Regions from separate parts of the Lysinibacillus phoenicis genome, predicted to be linked through region 2. Evidence: a T-box and tRNA genes for the amino acid it is inferred to sense, from the RefSeq annotation. Region 2 holds a T-box; the other holds one or more tRNA genes.
What was found. A T-box is a leader RNA that pairs with one kind of tRNA and senses whether it is charged. The one in region 2 lies ahead of leuS (leucine--tRNA ligase), so its partner is inferred to be a tRNA-Leu.
Positions count from the first base shown of each region.

Region 1 (9,838 bases), 430 kb from region 2:
TATTATTTTTAGCAAGTGAGTTTTTAATACATTCTCGTACACGCGATGGAGCACAGCATATTTTAGAAGTCATGCAAACAAAAGAAATGTGGACTATTCAGGAATTGCATGATCATCATGAGCTCATGAATTACTCAGTAGATTTAGAAGTGTTTGTAGAGTATTTAGTGGATAAAGGCTATATTCAAATAGAACCAATTGCTGCGAAAAGTGATATGATTTTTCACCGTCATTACAAGGTAAATAAAGAAGCTCTAGAAATGGAGCTATGACTGTAGTATGCTTGTAATCGAGGTATTTAAAAATACCTCGATATTTTTTTAGAAAAATAGTTGACGAATAATATCTTGGTATTGTATTATATTAATTGTCGCTAAGACATAACAAAAACTCAATGAAAAACACAAAAAACTTTTTTAATAAGTAGTTGACATGATTTGAGTGAGATGTTAATATAAAGAAGTCGCTGAAAAACGACTTAAAAATGAACCTTGAAAACTGAACAAGCAAAACGTAATCAATAAAGTTTTAAGTAACTAGTTTCGGCTAGTGAACAAAACAAAATTTTGGACATCAAAATTGATGCCAGCAAAACAATTTGAGCTAATCAAATTTCTTTTATGGAGAGTTTGATCCTGGCTCAGGACGAACGCTGGCGGCGTGCCTAATACATGCAAGTCGAGCGAACAGAGAAGGAGCTTGCTCCTTTGACGTTAGCGGCGGACGGGTGAGTAACACGTGGGCAACCTACCTTATAGTTTGGGATAACTCCGGGAAACCGGGGCTAATACCGAATAATCTGTTCCACCTCATGGTGGAACACTGAAAGACGGTTTCGGCTGTCGCTATAAGATGGGCCCGCGGCGCATTAGCTAGTTGGTGAGGTAACGGCTCACCAAGGCGACGATGCGTAGCCGACCTGAGAGGGTGATCGGCCACACTGGGACTGAGACACGGCCCAGACTCCTACGGGAGGCAGCAGTAGGGAATCTTCCACAATGGGCGAAAGCCTGATGGAGCAACGCCGCGTGAGTGAAGAAGGTTTTCGGATCGTAAAACTCTGTTGTAAGGGAAGAACAAGTACAGTAGTAACTGGCTGTACCTTGACGGTACCTTATTAGAAAGCCACGGCTAACTACGTGCCAGCAGCCGCGGTAATACGTAGGTGGCAAGCGTTGTCCGGAATTATTGGGCGTAAAGCGCGCGCAGGCGGTCCTTTAAGTCTGATGTGAAAGCCCACGGCTCAACCGTGGAGGGTCATTGGAAACTGGGGGACTTGAGTGCAGAAGAGGAAAGTGGAATTCCAAGTGTAGCGGTGAAATGCGTAGAGATTTGGAGGAACACCAGTGGCGAAGGCGACTTTCTGGTCTGTAACTGACGCTGAGGCGCGAAAGCGTGGGGAGCAAACAGGATTAGATACCCTGGTAGTCCACGCCGTAAACGATGAGTGCTAAGTGTTAGGGGGTTTCCGCCCCTTAGTGCTGCAGCTAACGCATTAAGCACTCCGCCTGGGGAGTACGGTCGCAAGACTGAAACTCAAAGGAATTGACGGGGGCCCGCACAAGCGGTGGAGCATGTGGTTTAATTCGAAGCAACGCGAAGAACCTTACCAGGTCTTGACATCCCGTTGACCACTGTAGAGATATAGTTTCCCCTTCGGGGGCAACGGTGACAGGTGGTGCATGGTTGTCGTCAGCTCGTGTCGTGAGATGTTGGGTTAAGTCCCGCAACGAGCGCAACCCTTGATCTTAGTTGCCATCATTTAGTTGGGCACTCTAAGGTGACTGCCGGTGACAAACCGGAGGAAGGTGGGGATGACGTCAAATCATCATGCCCCTTATGACCTGGGCTACACACGTGCTACAATGGACGATACAAACGGTTGCCAACTCGCGAGAGGGAGCTAATCCGATAAAGTCGTTCTCAGTTCGGATTGTAGGCTGCAACTCGCCTACATGAAGCCGGAATCGCTAGTAATCGCGGATCAGCATGCCGCGGTGAATACGTTCCCGGGCCTTGTACACACCGCCCGTCACACCACGAGAGTTTGTAACACCCGAAGTCGGTGAGGTAACCTTTTGGAGCCAGCCGCCGAAGGTGGGATAGATGATTGGGGTGAAGTCGTAACAAGGTAGCCGTATCGGAAGGTGCGGCTGGATCACCTCCTTTCTAAGGATTATTTCGGAATACAAACCTAGGGTTTGTAAGATTACGTTTTGCGTTCAGTTTTGAAGGTTCATTCTTCCGAATGAAATACTTCAAAACTTGTTCTTTGAAAACTGGATAAAACGACATTGAAATTGTAACAAACACATTTATTTTTTAAGTTTTTTTATAGGCTTAATAACATTAGTAAGGTTTCAAGACACGAGCAGTTCTAGGAAGCAATCGAGTGAATGAAGGAGCGTACTTCAGTACGTGACTGATTGAACGAGTGAAGCTGACAACGAAATGCGATGTGTATTGAAAGCTGTAGGTTAAGTTATTAAGGGCGCACGGCGAATGCCTTGGCACTAGGAGCCGAAGAAGGACGGCACTAACACCGATATGCTTCGGGGAGCTGTAAGTGAGCTTTGATCCGGAGATTTCCGAATGGGGGAACCCACTACGTTTAATCGCGTAGTATCTTGACGTGAATACATAGCGTCTTGAAGGCAGACCCAGGGAACTGAAACATCTAAGTACCTGGAGGAAGAGAAAGAAAAATCGATTCCCTGAGTAGCGGCGAGCGAAACGGGAAGAGCCCAAACCAAGAGGCTTGCCTCTTGGGGTTGTAGGACACTCTATACGGAGTTACAAAAGAGCGAGTTAGATGAAGCGACTTGGAAAGGTCCGCCAGAGCAGGTAAAAGCCCTGTAGTCGAAAGTTCGTTCTCTCCTGAGTGGATCCTGAGTACGGCGGAACACGTGAAATTCCGTCGGAATCCGGGAGGACCATCTCCCAAGGCTAAATACTACCTAGTGACCGATAGTGAACCAGTACCGTGAGGGAAAGGTGAAAAGCACCCCGGAAGGGGAGTGAAAGAGATCCTGAAACCGTGTGCCTACAAGTAGTTAGAGCCCGTTAATGGGTGATAGCGTGCCTTTTGTAGAATGAACCGGCGAGTTACGATTACGTGCAAGGTTAAGCTTTAGAAGGCGGAGCCGCAGCGAAAGCGAGTCTGAATAGGGCGAAATAGTACGTGGTCGTAGACCCGAAACCAGGTGATCTACCCATGTCCAGGGTGAAGGTAAGGTAACACTTACTGGAGGCCCGAACCCACGCACGTTGAAAAGTGCGGGGATGAGGTGTGGGTAGCGGAGAAATTCCAATCGAACTTGGAGATAGCTGGTTCTCTCCGAAATAGCTTTAGGGCTAGCCTCGTGATGAGAATACTGGAGGTAGAGCACTGTTTGGACTAGGGGGCCATCCCGGTTTACCGAATTCAGACAAACTCCGAATGCCAGATATTTATACACGGGAGTCAGACTGCGAGTGATAAGATCCGTAGTCAAAAGGGAAACAGCCCAGACCACCAGCTAAGGTCCCAAAGTAATCGTTAAGTGGAAAAGGATGTGGCGTTGCACAGACAACCAGGATGTTGGCTTAGAAGCAGCCATCATTTAAAGAGTGCGTAATAGCTCACTGGTCGAGTGACGCTGCGCCGAAAATGTATCGGGGCTAAACGATTCACCGAAGCTGTGGATTGACATCTACGATGTCAGTGGTAGGAGAGCGTTCTAAGTGCGTTGAAGTCAGACCGGAAGGACTGGTGGAGCGCTTAGAAGTGAGAATGCCGGTATGAGTAGCGAAAGACGGGTGAGAATCCCGTCCACCGTATGACTAAGGTTTCCTGAGGAAGGCTCGTCCGCTCAGGGTTAGTCGGGACCTAAGCCGAGGCCGACAGGCGTAGGCGATGGACAACAGGTTGATATTCCTGTACCACCTCCTCACCGTTTGAGAAATGGGGGGACGCAGTAGGATAGGGTAAGCGCGCTGTTGGTTATGCGCGTCCAAGCAGTAAGGCGTGTGTGTAGGCAAATCCGCACACTGTAACGTTGAGCTGTGATGGCGAGTCCATATGGACGAAGTTCCTGATTTCACACTGCCAAGAAAAGCCTCTATCGAGGTGAGAGGTGCCCGTACCGCAAACCGACACAGGTAGTCGAGGAGAGAATCCTAAGGTGTGCGAGAGAACTCTCGTTAAGGAACTCGGCAAAATGACCCCGTAACTTCGGGAGAAGGGGTGCTCTTGAGCGTGCAAGCGCATGAGAGCCGCAGTGAATAGGCCCAGGCGACTGTTTAGCAAAAACACAGGTCTCTGCAAAACCGTAAGGTGACGTATAGGGGCTGACGCCTGCCCGGTGCTGGAAGGTTAAGAGGAGTGGTTAGCGCAAGCGAAGCTGCGAATTGAAGCCCCAGTAAACGGCGGCCGTAACTATAACGGTCCTAAGGTAGCGAAATTCCTTGTCGGGTAAGTTCCGACCCGCACGAAAGGCGTAACGATCTGGGCACTGTCTCAACGAGAGACTCGGTGAAATTATAGTACCTGTGAAGATGCAGGTTACCCGCGACAGGACGGAAAGACCCCGTGGAGCTTTACTGTAGCCTGATATTGAATTTTGGTACAACTTGTACAGGATAGGTAGGAGCCAGAGATCTCGGAGCGCCAGCTTCGAAGGAGGCGTCGGTGGGATACTACCCTGGTTGTATTGAAATTCTAACCCATGCCCCTTAGCGGGGCAGGAGACAGTGTCAGGCGGACAGTTTGACTGGGGCGGTCGCCTCCTAAAAGGTAACGGAGGCGCCCAAAGGTTCCCTCAGAATGGTTGGAAATCATTCGTAGAGTGTAAAGGCACAAGGGAGCTTGACTGCGAGACCTACAAGTCGAGCAGGGTCGAAAGACGGGCTTAGTGATCCGGTGGTTCCGCATGGAAGGGCCATCGCTCAACGGATAAAAGCTACCCCGGGGATAACAGGCTTATCTCCCCCAAGAGTCCACATCGACGGGGAGGTTTGGCACCTCGATGTCGGCTCATCGCATCCTGGGGCTGTAGTCGGTCCCAAGGGTTGGGCTGTTCGCCCATTAAAGCGGTACGCGAGCTGGGTTCAGAACGTCGTGAGACAGTTCGGTCCCTATCCGTCGTGGGCGTAGGAAATTTGAGAGGAGCTGTCCTTAGTACGAGAGGACCGGGATGGACACACCGCTGGTGTACCAGTTGTCTTGCCAAAGGCATCGCTGGGTAGCTATGTGTGGACGGGATAAGTGCTGAAAGCATCTAAGCATGAAGCCCCCCTCAAGATGAGATTTCCCATTACGCAAGTAAGTAAGATCCCTCAAAGACGATGAGGTAGATAGGTTCGAGGTGGAAGTGTGGTGACACATGGAGCTGACGAATACTAATCGATCGAGGACTTAACCAAATTGTTTGAAGCAGTCAATGTACGTTTATCCAGTTTTGAAAGAATAAAATATTATAATATACTTGTAATTTTGATAAAATATGTTATAATAGGTATTGTCTTTCAAATAGTCTAGTGATGATGGCAAAGAGGTCACACCCGTTCCCATACCGAACACGGAAGTTAAGCTCTTTAGCGCCGATGGTAGTTGGGGGCTTCCCCCTGTGAGAGTAGGACGTCGCTAGGCTATATACTAAAATTATTCCGAAGTAGCTCAGTTGGTAGTAGCACCTGACTGTTAATCAGGTTGTCGCAGGTTCGAGTCCTGCCTTCGGAGCCATTCTTGGAGAGTTGTCCGAGTGGCCGAAGGAGCACGATTGGAAATCGTGTAGGCGGTTAACACTGTCTCAAGGGTTCAAATCCCTTACTCTCCGCCAGCACTTTGATTTATTCCAAACGAAGGCCCCTTGGTCAAGTGGTTAAGACACCGCCCTTTCACGGCGGTAACACGGGTTCGAATCCCGTAGGGGTCACCATTTAAATACCCAGATGGAGGATTAGCTCAGCTGGGAGAGCATCTGCCTTACAAGCAGAGGGTCGGCGGTTCGAGCCCGTCATCCTCCACCATATTTTTCATAACAACATAGTATTATCGCGGGGTGGAGCAGTGGTAGCTCGTCGGGCTCATAACCCGAAGGTCGTTGGTTCAAATCCGGCCCCCGCAACCAAATGGTCCCGTGGTGTAGCGGTTAACATGCCTGCCTGTCACGCAGGAGATCGCCGGTTCGATCCCGGTCGGGACCGCCATTTATTTTTTAAATATGGGTCAGTAGCTCAGTTGGTAGAGCATTAGATTGAAGCTCTAAGTGTCGGCGGTTCGATTCCGTCCTGACCCACCATATTTTTTTGCCGGTTTAGCTCAGCAGGTAGAGCAACTGACTTGTAATCAGTAGGTCGTGGGTTCGATTCCTATAGCCGGCACCATTTTCCCGGAGGGGTAGCGAAGTGGCTAAACGCGGCGGACTGTAAATCCGCTCCTTAGGGTTCGGCGGTTCGAATCCGTCCCCCTCCACCAGTTTTTTTTACTATAGGGGCATAGTTCAACGGTAGAATAGAGGTCTCCAAAACCTTTGGTGTGGGTTCGATTCCTACTGCCCCTGCCAATTAATTTTATGGCGATTGTGGCGAAGTGGTTAACGCACCGGATTGTGGTTCCGGCATTCGTGGGTTCGATTCCCATCAGTCGCCCCATCAAATATAAAATTAATAAACATCATAATACAATGGCGATTGTGGCGAAGTGGTTAACGCACCGGATTGTGGTTCCGGCATTCGTGGGTTCGATTCCCATCAGTCGCCCCATTGTTGGGGTATAGCCAAGCGGTAAGGCAACGGATTTTGATTCCGTCATGCCTAGGTTCGAATCCTAGTACCCCAGCCATTTTTGCGGAAGTAGTTCAGTGGTAGAACACCACCTTGCCAAGGTGGGGGTCGCGAGTTCGAACCTCGTCTTCCGCTCCAATATGATGGCGGCATAGCCAAGTGGTAAGGCACGGGTCTGCAACACCCTTATCACCGGTTCAAATCCGGTTGCCGCCTCCATATTTTATCTGATAATCGGTTTATCCGATTTTTTTTATCTCCATTATGCCGGTGTGGCGGAATTGGCAGACGCGCACGACTCAAAATCGTGTTCCTTTGGAGTGTCGGTTCGACCCCGACCACCGGTATCATTACGTATATATACGTTACATTTAGTAAGTTTAGAAAGCTCACAAACCTTGTACTATCAAGGTTTGTGAGCTTTTTGTATTTCCTAAGAGATTACAAGTTTTCAACTAATAGATAGATAAACGAAAAATCGATCTCAGCTTCGATTTCTCGAATATGTAAGAGCCTATTGGTGTTGACATTTATACTGTACGCGGATTGTTAGTTATCAATCTACGTACAGTTTTATTTATGTATAGGTTGATGGAATTGATGCGGATAAAATCAATATGCACAAGAGTTATTATTTTACTTCATTACGTTTATATCATCATAAACGTAATGAAGTAAGTAGGGAAAAAACGGTTATGTGGAAGAAAGAAGATGTTAAGAGTAAAGAAACTGCTAGGGCTTATTACTGTGTATAGTAGTAATCAAGAACAGTATTAGAGATTGTTCACACAGTAAAAGAGTAGGAAGTGGTAAAGAGATGCGTGTAAAAAAATCAAAGTTTCTTCTTTCCTATAAAGAAGAGGATGAATATCTGATTATTAATATTTATACGAATCAAATTTACGCACTAGATAAATTTAGTTCGTTTATTTGGGAAGAGTTAGATAGAACACCGATAATCTCTGATATTTCCAGATTAATAGCTAAAAAAACAAATGAAGATATTTTGATTATTCAAAAGGATTTAGATGGATTTTTAAATTCGTTGTCAAAAGGAGGGTTAATTAAATTTGTATAATTTTTTATATTTATACAAAGAATTAATATCTTTAGATTTCCAAATTCGAAGAAAAGGTTTTGATAAAGTCTTTAGAAGCTATATAAATAAATATTCTATAAATGGTTCTAATGAGGCTTTGACTGAGGAGAACTCTGAAGAGATTTTGGAATGGTTTATTCTTTTAGACCATGTTTGCTGTTGGTATCCTAGGAAAGCGGATTGTATACACAAAACTTTAATTGGTTATAAGATACTTCAATCTAAGTATGGTATACCAGTAAACATGGTAATAGGGATAAAAAAATTTCCGTTAGAGGCACATGCATGGATTCGGTATCAGGGACACAATTTGTTTGAAGAAATGGAAAATATTGATTCATTGAAAGTAATTATAGATTCTAACTCGTATATGAAGGAAGTTGAACCTAGTTGAATTGGTACTTATTTGAATTTATTAATAATTCGGAATGTGAAATAAATGATAATGGACATCTTAAGATCAACAGTAAATCAAAAGTAAATTATTTCAACACATCTTCACAGAACTTTGTTTTGAAAGCAGCATATGCTCAAAATACGACCCCATATGTGTTTTTTGAAAATAATGATGTGTTAATAGTGGGAGACATTGTGATATACAATATTTTGAATCATGGTGTATATGAAAATGTTGATTGGACAGAACAAGAATTACTCACTAATTTAATTTCCCTTTATAACACTTTTGGTTTGGATTTTGTGAAGCGTTTAGATGGCGAATTTTCATTTGTTCTATTTGATAAAAAGAATTTTACATTAATGGCTTGTAGAGATACCTTGGGGGTAAAAAGGCTCTTTTATTTAAAAACCGATACAAAATTAGTAGTTGCGAGCGATATCTTTCTATTGAAAAGTTATCTAAATACACCTGAGTTGAACGGTGTTTACTTTCAAGAATATCTAAATGCAAATGGAATTGTTGATTCCTATTTAACGCCATATAAAGACATCTTGCGTTTACCGAGTGGGAATATGTTTGTTTATGAAAATAAGGAAATTAACCTAATAAAGTATGTGAATTATGATGAATTATTTTCTGATAAATGGATGGTGAAGGAGACAACTATTAATCGGGAAGCGTTAATTGAAGAATTCGAAAGTATTTTGAACAAAGCAGTTTTGAGGAGAGTACACAAAAGCAAGCGAAATACGGTGTTATTAAGCGGTGGCTTAGATTCAACTACTATTTTTAATGTGTCAAAACGATTGGGGCAAAGATACGGAGAAATTAATTCGGTAAGCGTTGTTTTTGATGAATTAAAGGAATGCGATGAAAGTGCATATATAACGGAATTATTAGAACAATATAATTCTAAAGGTACTTTTCTAAATTATGATTCAGTATTGATGTATGAAGATCTTCGGAATAATATATTACGTTTTGACGAACCGTATGCTACTGCTCCTACATGTGAATTTATTTCTCCCTTAATAGAGTCAAGTGTAAACAATAATACATATAGTATCCTAACAGGTTATGGTGGTGACCAACTTTTAACGAATCCGCCGTATTTATTAAGAGATTACGTTAGAGAAGGAAAAATAAAGGATATGTTCGGCGATTTAACTAAATATTGTATGTATACAAATATGTCTGCTTTTAAAGGATTACGTGAGTACATCATTCAACCACATCCTTTTAGTAGAGCCACTAAAAATAAACGGAATCATGCTAGAAATTTATTTTATCAAATGTTAAATGCAAAAGCCAATCATTATATGGATAGGGCGATAGGTGGCTTTTATGGTGCGGATATAAAACATCCTTTTTTAGATAGGGAATTAATTTCTTTTATGATTAAAATCCCTAGTCATATTCTCTTTGATCCTTTCTACACGAAAAAAATTTTAAGAGACTCTCAGAAAAATAAGTTACCTGACAGTATTCGACTGCGTATAAATAAAACATCACACATTGCTCATACATTAAAGAGTATAAGGAAAAATTGGAATTCAATTTATTCTAATGTAAAG
Region 1 is NZ_JBDFMP010000002.1:3,508,950-3,518,787, forward strand. Features, by position in the region: gene ABC382_RS18940 (nucleotidyltransferase-like protein) at 1-272, shown strand, start outside; rRNA gene ABC382_RS18945 (16S ribosomal RNA) at 618-2,169, shown strand; rRNA gene ABC382_RS18950 (23S ribosomal RNA) at 2,476-5,403, shown strand; rRNA gene rrf (5S ribosomal RNA) at 5,514-5,629, shown strand; tRNA gene ABC382_RS18960 (tRNA-Asn) at 5,646-5,722, shown strand; tRNA gene ABC382_RS18965 (tRNA-Ser) at 5,728-5,819, shown strand; tRNA gene ABC382_RS18970 (tRNA-Glu) at 5,844-5,918, shown strand; tRNA gene ABC382_RS18975 (tRNA-Val) at 5,934-6,009, shown strand; tRNA gene ABC382_RS18980 (tRNA-Met) at 6,036-6,110, shown strand; tRNA gene ABC382_RS18985 (tRNA-Asp) at 6,114-6,189, shown strand; tRNA gene ABC382_RS18990 (tRNA-Phe) at 6,206-6,281, shown strand; tRNA gene ABC382_RS18995 (tRNA-Thr) at 6,291-6,366, shown strand; tRNA gene ABC382_RS19000 (tRNA-Tyr) at 6,374-6,457, shown strand; tRNA gene ABC382_RS19005 (tRNA-Trp) at 6,472-6,545, shown strand; tRNA gene ABC382_RS19010 (tRNA-His) at 6,558-6,633, shown strand; tRNA gene ABC382_RS19015 (tRNA-His) at 6,669-6,744, shown strand; tRNA gene ABC382_RS19020 (tRNA-Gln) at 6,749-6,823, shown strand; tRNA gene ABC382_RS19025 (tRNA-Gly) at 6,829-6,903, shown strand; tRNA gene ABC382_RS19030 (tRNA-Cys) at 6,911-6,984, shown strand; tRNA gene ABC382_RS19035 (tRNA-Leu) at 7,032-7,112, shown strand; gene ABC382_RS19040 (PqqD family protein) at 7,583-7,843, shown strand; gene ABC382_RS19045 (lasso peptide biosynthesis B2 protein) at 7,836-8,258, shown strand; gene ABC382_RS19050 (asparagine synthase-related protein) at 8,255-9,838, shown strand, end outside.
Region 1: it has a tRNA-Leu gene. The T-box ahead of leuS (leucine--tRNA ligase) is inferred to sense a tRNA for this amino acid. The anticodon was not compared.

Region 2 (9,838 bases):
CTATTAGAATACTTTCCTCACCTATGAACATCTTCAACTTAATGATCTGGTCATTTTCAAACTGTGCCCAAACATCCTGTATGGTACGAAATAAAAATTGGTTCTCTTCATATTTCTGTGTTACTGTGGCCTGCTGTAATAGCTGCTGTAATAATTCCTTTTCGGGAATTTGTTTATATACTTTTTGGCCAATCGTCCACCCAGGTCTTCCCGCTAGAAAGGTCTCCTCATCTGAATTTGAAATCATCGTATATTTTTTTACTGTTTCTTGCTGTGCCAGGGTAACAATTGAAGCTTGACGAGTTTGCTCCATCTGTCCTAATGGCCCCATCTCTACTAACAAAAGTAGTATGAGTATCGCACCTATAAAAATCAGTGGATATGACCAGCGTTTTGTTACCTTTTTTTCTTGCTGTACTCGCTGTAGAATATCCTGCTGTAATGATTGCGTAAATCGTGGTGCTTCGCCAAGTTCTTGATCCAACTTCTCTTTAAAAGTTGTCATCTACTAACACCTCCCACTCACTTTTCTCTAATCTTTCCTGTAACATTTTTCTTGCTCGGTGCAATCTAGTTTTAATCGTATTTTCTGTACATGCAAGAATATCTGCCATTTCCCTGATCTTTAATTCCTGATAATAATAAAGGATAGCTACCTCTCGATAAGTAATTGGTAACTCAAATAAAGCACACTTTAATGTTGATCGCTCATCCTTAACTACTAATTCCTTTTCCGGAGTACGTTTACTTGCACCCATATGTATTTTTTCCATCAATAGATGTCGTTTATTTTTCCAACTTCGTAGATAATCATGACTTTTATGTACGGTAATTTTGACTAAATACGTCTTTAGGGAGGATCTTTGTTCAAAACGATTCTGCTGACGTTAATACGCGAAAAATACATCCTGAACAATTTCTTCAGCAATCGACCAGTCCTTTACATATAGATAAGCCACTCGTAAGCAATATTCACCGTGCTCTTCCATAATGGCTGCTAAATGCTCACTCACCCAAACACCTCCTATACACATTCACCCTATAGTCGTAATCCATTGCTTATTGGTTTCAAAAAAAGAAAATAACCGCTACGTTTTTACGATGGACATAATTTTTCAAAAACTCCACACAATAAAAAAGCATTGTAACAAGCATTTTTTTCATCGTTGATTTTAATGATTTTATTTGGAATATGTCGGTTATACACTGTATTTATCGTATTCGTATGCCAAGAAGCATACTTTTTTTCTTTTTTCTATTGAATAACTAGCAAAAAAACTGTTATAGTGAGATTGTTTGTCTGACGTCTGACTAATTAGATCTTAAGCTGTTCTTTTGAAATTGGAACATCATGGCAAAAAATATTATATATAAATATGGAGGAAATGATGAGGTACTTAATATCCTTGTGTGGATTGTTACTTGTTTTTGCATTAGCTTTTTTAATGAGTAAAAACAAAAAAGAAATAAAATATAAATATATAGTTATTATGTTAATCATCCAATTTTTATTGGCAGCTTTACTACTCAATACAACAGTTGGTTATGTTCTAATCAAAGGAATCACAAAAGTATTTGATCATTTATTATCATATGCCAATGCAGGTATATCATTTGTTTTTGGTGGTTTAGCAAATGAAGGAGAATCACCATTCTTTTTAACAGTATTATTACCGATTATCTTTATTTCAGTCTTGATCGGGATTTTACAACACTTTAGAATACTTCCCTTATTTATGAAATGGATAGGATTATTTTTAAGCAAAGTCAGTGGTATGGGAAAATTAGAGTCCTATAATGCCGTTGCTTCTGCTATGGTAGGACAATCCGAAGTATTCATAACGGTCAAAAAACAATTAGATAAGATTGCCCCTCATCGTATGTATACTTTATGTGCATCAGCTATGTCTACCGTTTCGATGTCAGTTGTTGGAGCCTACATGACAATGATTGAGCCTAAATATGTTGTAACGGCCATAGTCCTGAATCTATTTGGGGGCTTTATCATTGTGTCCATCATTAATCCTTATACTGTAGATGAAAAGGAAGATATCTTAACGATTGAAGATGAGCATAAGCAAGCCTTCTTCCAAATGATTGGAGAATATATTATGGATGGCTTTAAAGTAGCCATCATTGTTGGTGCCATGCTTATTGGTTTCGTAGCTTTAATGGATTTAATCAATTCACTATTTGATATGATTATCGGCATCTCTTTCCAAGAAATATTAGGCTATATCTTTGCACCAATCGCCTTCTTAATGGGGATCCCATGGAAAGATGCTGTTTCTGCTGGCGGCATTATGGCAACTAAATTAGTAACGAATGAATTCGTTGCCATGATCAATCTTGGTGACGTCTCAGCGTCCATGAGTGAACGTACACTGGGCATTATTTCTGTATTCCTTGTATCCTTTGCCAACTTTTCATCCATTGGTATTATTTCCGGGGCAGTGAAAGGGTTGAACGAAAGACAAGGAAATGTTGTTGCACGATTTGGCTTAAAGTTGTTGTACGGCGCTACACTTGTAAGTATCCTAACAGCTATTATTGTTGGATTGATTATTTAAACTGAATATGGGACTATTTTTGAACTGCACTCGACTCGGTTAGTTGGGTGCAGTTTTTCTGTATTGTATCTTCGTAATCGCTATGGGTTGCACATCAAAACAACGACATTTGCAAGATGTAGACAAGAAAGGATGAAAAGAAAGTTAGGTGCTAAGAATGACTGAATATGACCGCTTTGCCCAATTAAAGGCGTTCATGCCCAACACTTATCAAATTAAAAAAACACTCATTTGTTTTAACTCTTAAACAGATGAGTGTTCTTTCAGTTTTTCATCGTTCTGAATAATAGACTGATTCAAATGATTCTGCTCTTGAATGGGATCTATCCATTCCTTCACTTCAAAAAATTTAACGATGTTATTTAATGAAAAAGCCAAAAATACAATAGCACTAAAAAACTAAGTAGAGTGAAACTAAATAGAATTATTAGAGGTAATTTCTCTTTACGTTCTTTGATTCGATTCATTCTAAGAAATAGTACAATACAAAGGGGTAAGTGAAATACCAAAAAGAATAATAGGAACTATAGATAACAAAACTATTCTCCTTTTCTAATAATTAACATTGAGAACCTATCCAGAAAGGATCTGGATTTACTGTACCTGTCCATTTAAAAAATACAAAAGTGTTAAAAGAATTCCGTTTAATCGTTATAAATGAGAAGGATGGACCGAACCTGAAGGTTTCTTTAGTATTTCGTTATACTAATTTAAAAAGGACAAAACATATTAGTCATATAAAATATGTTTTGTCCTTTGATTTATTTTTTTATTTAGGTATTGATAACTATGTTTTAGTAATGCACATTTTAATTTATGTCTCTTTATTTAACGACAATATTGACAAGTTTGCCTGGAATAACGATGACTTTTACTAAGCTCTTTCCTGCCATATATTCTTGTACTTTTTCATCAGCCAACGCCACTTTTTCGATGTCCTCTTTTGAAGCATCTTTTGCTACGACGATTTTAGCACGTACTTTACCCGCAACTTGCACTGCTACTTCTACTTCATCATCCACAAGCTTAGCTTCATCATACGTTGGCCATTGCGCATAAGAAATTGTTCCTTCATTACCTAATAGCTGCCATAATTCTTCAGCAATATGTGGAGCGATTGGTGCTAGCATTTTAACAAAACCTTCCGCATAGGCTGTTGGGATCACATCAACTTTATAGCAATCGTTGATAAATACCATCATTTGTGAAATAGCTGTATTAAAGCGGATGCCTTCATAATCCTCTGTCACTTTTTTCACTGTTTGGTGATAAGCTTTTTCAAGTGTTTGATCGTTAGATACTTGAATTTTAGCAGAGATTGTTCCATCCTCTTCATTGACAAATAGACGCCAGATACGGTCTAAGAAGCGTCGTGCGCCGTCTAAGCCATTTGTAGACCATGCAACAGAAGCCTCAAGTGGTCCCATAAACATTTCATATAAACGTAATGTATCTGCCCCATGCGAATCGATGATTTCATCTGGGTTTACAACATTCCCTTTAGATTTAGACATTTTTTCATTACCTTCACCAAGAATCATACCTTGGTTAAATAATTTTTGGAACGGCTCTTTCGTATGAACAACACCTAAATCATATAACACTTTATGCCAGAAGCGAGCGTATAGTAAATGTAGTACAGCATGCTCAGCCCCACCAATATAAATATCAACTGGTAACCAGCGTTTTAGTAATTCTGGATCAGCAATCGCTTCTGTATTTGTAGGATCGATATAGCGTAAGAAGTACCAGCTAGAGCCTGCCCACTGTGGCATTGTATTTGTTTCACGACGGCCTTTTTTGCCTGTCTCTGGATCTACAACATTCACCCATTCTGCAATATTTGCCAATGGTGATTCACCAGTACCCGATGGACGGATATTATCTGTTTTCGGAAGCATTAATGGTAGTTCCTCTTCTGGAACAGGTGTGATCGTGCCATCTTCCCAATGAATCATTGGAATCGGTTCACCCCAGTAACGTTGACGAGAGAATAACCAGTCACGTAGACGATAAGAGATTTTCTTCTCCCCTACGCCTTTTTGCTCTAACCATTCGATTGCTTTCGCGATGCCATCTACTTTGTTTAAACCATTTAGGAAGTCCGAGTTAATATGTGGACCATCACCAGTAAATGCTTCTTTGCTGATGTCTCCGCCTTCAAGGACAGGTACAATGTCTAAGCCGAACGCTGTTGCAAATTCATAGTCGCGTTCATCATGGGCTGGAACCGCCATAATAGCACCTGTACCGTAAGACACTAGTACATAATCAGCAATCCAAATCGGTACTTTTTTACCGTTAATCGGATTCACTGCATAGGCTCCTGTAAATACACCTGTTTTCTCTTTCGCTAAATCTGTACGCTCAAGGTCAGATTTCATTTTGACCTTTTCTAAATAATCCTCGACAGCTTGGCGTTGTTCAGCAGTAGTAATCTGTTCTACTAATTTATGTTCAGGTGCAAGCACACAGTATGTAGCACCAAATAATGTATCAGGACGTGTTGTAAATACCGTGAAGTTTTGATCTGTACCATCAATATCAAATGTTACTTCTGCCCCTTCTGAACGACCAATCCAGTTACGTTGCATATCTTTAATAGACTCTGGCCAATCTACTTCCTCTAAGTCATCAATTAAACGGTCTGCATATGCCGTAATTTTTAGCATCCATTGTTTCATTGGTCGACGTTCTACTGGATGCCCTCCACGTTCTGATTTCCCATCAATTACCTCTTCATTCGCCAATACAGTACCAAGTGCTGGACACCAGTTCACAGCCACTTCATCGACATAAGCTAAACCTTTTTTATAAAGTTGGATAAAAATCCATTGTGTCCATTTATAATAGTTAGGGTCCGTTGTGTTAATTTCGCGATCCCAATCATAGCTAAAGCCTAGCTCTTGGATTTGACGCTTGAATGTCGCAATATTTTTTGCGGTAAACTCAGCTGGATCATTACCAGTATCAAGTGCATATTGCTCAGCTGGTAAACCAAATGCATCCCAGCCCATTGGGTGTAATACATTGTAGCCTTGCATACGTTTAAAGCGTGAAAGGATATCTGTTGCTGTATATCCTTCTGGATGGCCTACATGAAGTCCAGCGCCAGATGGATATGGGAACATATCTAGGGCATAAAATTTAGGCTTCGCTGTTTCATTTTCAGTTTTAAATGTTTTATTATCAGCCCAATATTGCTGCCACTTTTTTTCAATTTGTTGATGATTAAAACTCATTCTTTTTCCTCCTTCGATGGATCATGTTGCTCTTCATCAGAATTGACAAAATATTTAAAAAATAAAAAAACTCGCCCCATTCTTAAAGAAGGGACGAGAGAATTTGTACTCCCGCGGTACCACCCAGATTAGTGATTACACTCGGCTCAAGCTTCCTTAACGCGGAAGAAACGACACACGATATTTCACGCGGGCAGACTCAGAAGGCGAGTTCAACTTGCTTTCTTACTAGCTTTCACCAACCGCTAGCTCTCTAAAAAGAACCACAAATCTACTATTCCTCATCACAGTCTTTACATGATATTGCATTTATTCTAATGGAAAGTATTGAAAAGCACAAGCCTTTGTTTACAGGTTACCCATTACTGAACAATTAATTCCTTTTTTTCCTTAGTTTTAGATAAATCCTTACATTCATGAAAAGCAAAATGCTGACATCCAATGCATTGATTTACATCCAAATAGCTAATAGCTTTTGTAATTGCTTCTCCTGTGTGCTGATAAAAATGTTGCGCGCCTATTTTATCGTAGATTCCATTGTGCTGCAGGGCTACCTTTAAATCACCTTGCACACCAGTTAACAAAATAGTACCACCTTGCGCTATAAAGTTATCCATGATATTGCTAAAATATGCTTCACCAGTTGAATCCATAAAGGGCACTTTCCCCATTCGTAAAATCAAAACTTTTGATTTCTGATGTAACGCGCTTTCAATCGTTTGTTCAAACATTTGTGCTGCACCAAAAAACAGTGGACCTTCAATTGTATACATGCTAATTTGCGGACAATCATGCTGCTTGTGAACGACATGTGCCTGCACCTTCTCCCCTTTGAGGGAATGATCGGGTAATACTTTTGTGACAACAAGCTTTTCACTCATCCGTTTCGCAAATAAAAGCACAGCCAAGACTAGCCCTACTTCGACTGCTAATGTAAGACTAGTAAAGACAGTTAATAAAAAGGTAATCAATAATACAAGTGAATCTCCAGATTTTAACTTCACAATATGCGAAAAATGGTGTCGTTCACTCATATTCCAAGCTACTACCATTAACACAGGAGCCATACTTGCTAACGGTATGTGTGACGCATATGGAGCTAATAACAATAATGTGACTAAGACAAACACACCATGGATGATACCTGACATAGGAGAAACTGCGCCTGTTTTAATATTGGTCGCTGTACGTGCAATCGCACCCGTGGCAGGTATACCTCCAAACAATGGCGTCACGATATTGGCAATCCCTTGCCCAATAAGTTCCCGGTTGCTGTTATGCTTACTATTTGTCATCCCGTCTGCAACGACAGCAGATAGCAGAGATTCTATGCCTCCTAGCATTGCAATGACAAACGCTGGACCAATAAGCTGTTGTAAGCGTTCCAACGTAATAGGAGGAAAAGCAAAATGAGGTAATGAATTAGGAATTTGACCATAGGCTGTTGCAATAGTGGAAACTTGTCCTGAAAAGAAGAACGTTGCCACAAGAGTTGAAACAACAATTCCAACTAATGCACCAGGAACTTTTGGAAAAAGTTTTGGTGTGATGATAATCGTTAGTAAACAAAGGATTGCCGTAAAGATACTATAAACATTCGTCGTACCTAGCTGCTTAACGATTTCTTGTATATTGTCCATAAAATATTCATGTCTTTCCATATTGGTTAGCCCTAAAAAATTGGCAATTTGACCTGTAAAAATAAGAACAGCTATACCTGCAGTAAAACCAACTGTTACAGGGCGAGGAATAAACTTAATTAAAGACCCCAGCTTAAAAATACCCATTAAGCAAAGCAGAACCCCTGCCATTAAACCGGCAAGTAATAAATCTTCATAGCCATAAGTAAGGACAATTCCTAATAATACCGGCACAAACGCTCCGGTGGGCCCACCAATTTGATATTTAGATCCACCAAAAAGCGAAATAAGGATACCAGCAATACAAGCGGTATAAATACCATACTCAGGTTTCACACCAGATGCAATGGCAAAGGACATGGCGAGTGGAATGGCGACAATCCCAACAATAATTCCAGACATTACATCCTTCTTTACATGATGAACTGAATACCCTTCAAAGCGTCCTGTAAACAGTGACTTCATAGATAAATCTTCCCTTCAAAATAATAAGCAAAGCATAATTTTTAAACATCATTGATTTACTTATTGTCTTCGTCACCTTCATTGCTCGTCATTTCTTCTAATCTTGAAATGGTATTAACTAAATGGTTATTAAAAATATCCTTTGCCACTCCGAGTAATTCACCAATCATTGGATCACTTAAAGAATAGTAAACTTTTTTACCTTCTTTCACCCCATAAACAATATTTTTAGCACGTAAAACACTTAATTGCTGTGAAACTGCCGAGCCCTCTTTTTCTAAACAATCTTGAATCTCGTTGACACTTTTCTGACCATCTACAAGGAGTTCAAGTATTCTAATACGTAACGGATGTGCTAATGCTTTAAAAAAATCCGCCTTAAACTGTTGTAAGCCCTCTTCCATAAAAAAACCTCCATATCACTACATATTCAAATATTTGAATATATATAATTGTAAGCCTGTTGACAATATTTTTCAATATCTCCTATAAAAAAGAGCAAAACCTAGTGTTATACACACTCGATTTTGCTCTCTTTTTATTTTGTTAGATTATTAATCTACAACTATATTGTTCTTTTTTAAAGGATAATCGTAAGTTAAACATGGGATAATAGCCAACAGCACAATGACCACTAAGGTTAACACTAGAGGGATCATCCCAAACTGATCCACCATTATCCCGCCGAATAATGGCCCAATCATCCGTCCCCCAGTCGCAGCACTATTAATTATGCCCTGATAAAACCCTTGTCGTCCTTTTGGTGCAAGTTGATTCGCAATGGTTGGCAATGCGGGGGTATAAAACATTTCGCCAAATGTTAAAACAAGCATCGCTGCACCGAACATTTTAAAATCACTTGCAAAGGCAATAATTCCAAAAGAAATGGCAATAAGCGTTACACCAAACACTAACTGACGTTTTAAATGATGCTCCCACCGTTTTACAAGAGGCGCAATAAGAGGTTGCCCCAAAACAATAAGTAGACCATTTATTGTCCAAAGTAAGCTGTATTGTTTTAACCCCAAGCCTAAATCTTGGGTATAAGACGAAATCGTTGCACTCCATTGAGAATATGCTAGCCAACATAAAACGGAGGACGCACTAATAATTAACAAAGCATAGAATGGTGCCTTGTTAACAATTCGTTTACTTTCACTAACGACACTCTTCGGTGCAATACTCCCTACCTCTAAACGCTTAAATGTAAATAGCGCAATGAAAAAGAATAAAATATACATCCCTAAATTTACTTTAAAAACATAGTCAAATTGATAATCTGCCACTATACCTGCAAGTGCAGGTCCTACAGCAACTCCAACATTCTGTGCCAAATAGATGGCATTAAAGGCTTTTCGTCCGCCCTCTGGCCATGCAGCACCAGCTAATGCAAACATACTTGGAAAAACGATGCCCCCACTAAAGCCGAGTATTGTTAAAAACCACACATAATGTGGCCAACCGTGCCAAATCGTTAAACCAATTAGTGAAGCAATCGTTAACAGAATGCCAAACATTATAGCCTTATAGCCACCAATTCTATCAAATAAGTAACCTCCTAGTAGGTTACCAAGTACCCCAGCAGCAGAATTGAGCATTAAGACAAAGCCAGCCATCGCAAGCGTTTTTCCTAAATAATCATGCATATAAATGGCATTTAAAGGCCATAAAAAAGAGTTGCCTGTTGTGTTAACAAGCATTCCAATTATTAAAAACCAAACACGTTTTGGCATATGATGACCTCCATTATTTCGCTTCTCTAAATAGCTAGTTTATGCTGAAACACTTAAAAGTACAAGGAAAATAATTTTACCCTTTTTACAAGTCTTCCACAATATTTTACTTAGGAATGATATTCCATCTTCTCTTTTTCGTTACAATTTAAAACTTCTATGTATGATTAAGCCCTTCTCCCATGACG
Region 2 is NZ_JBDFMP010000002.1:3,943,207-3,953,044, reverse strand. Features, by position in the region: gene ABC382_RS21325 (hypothetical protein) at 1-505, opposite strand, end outside; partial or broken gene ABC382_RS21320 (sigma-70 family RNA polymerase sigma factor) at 492-866, opposite strand; gene ABC382_RS21315 (hypothetical protein) at 888-1,013, opposite strand; gene ABC382_RS21310 (NupC/NupG family nucleoside CNT transporter) at 1,389-2,570, shown strand; gene leuS (leucine--tRNA ligase) at 3,395-5,812, opposite strand; T-box leader at 5,899-6,109, opposite strand; gene ABC382_RS21300 (SulP family inorganic anion transporter) at 6,175-7,917, opposite strand; gene ABC382_RS21295 (ArsR/SmtB family transcription factor) at 7,974-8,321, opposite strand; gene ABC382_RS21290 (MDR family MFS transporter) at 8,472-9,650, opposite strand.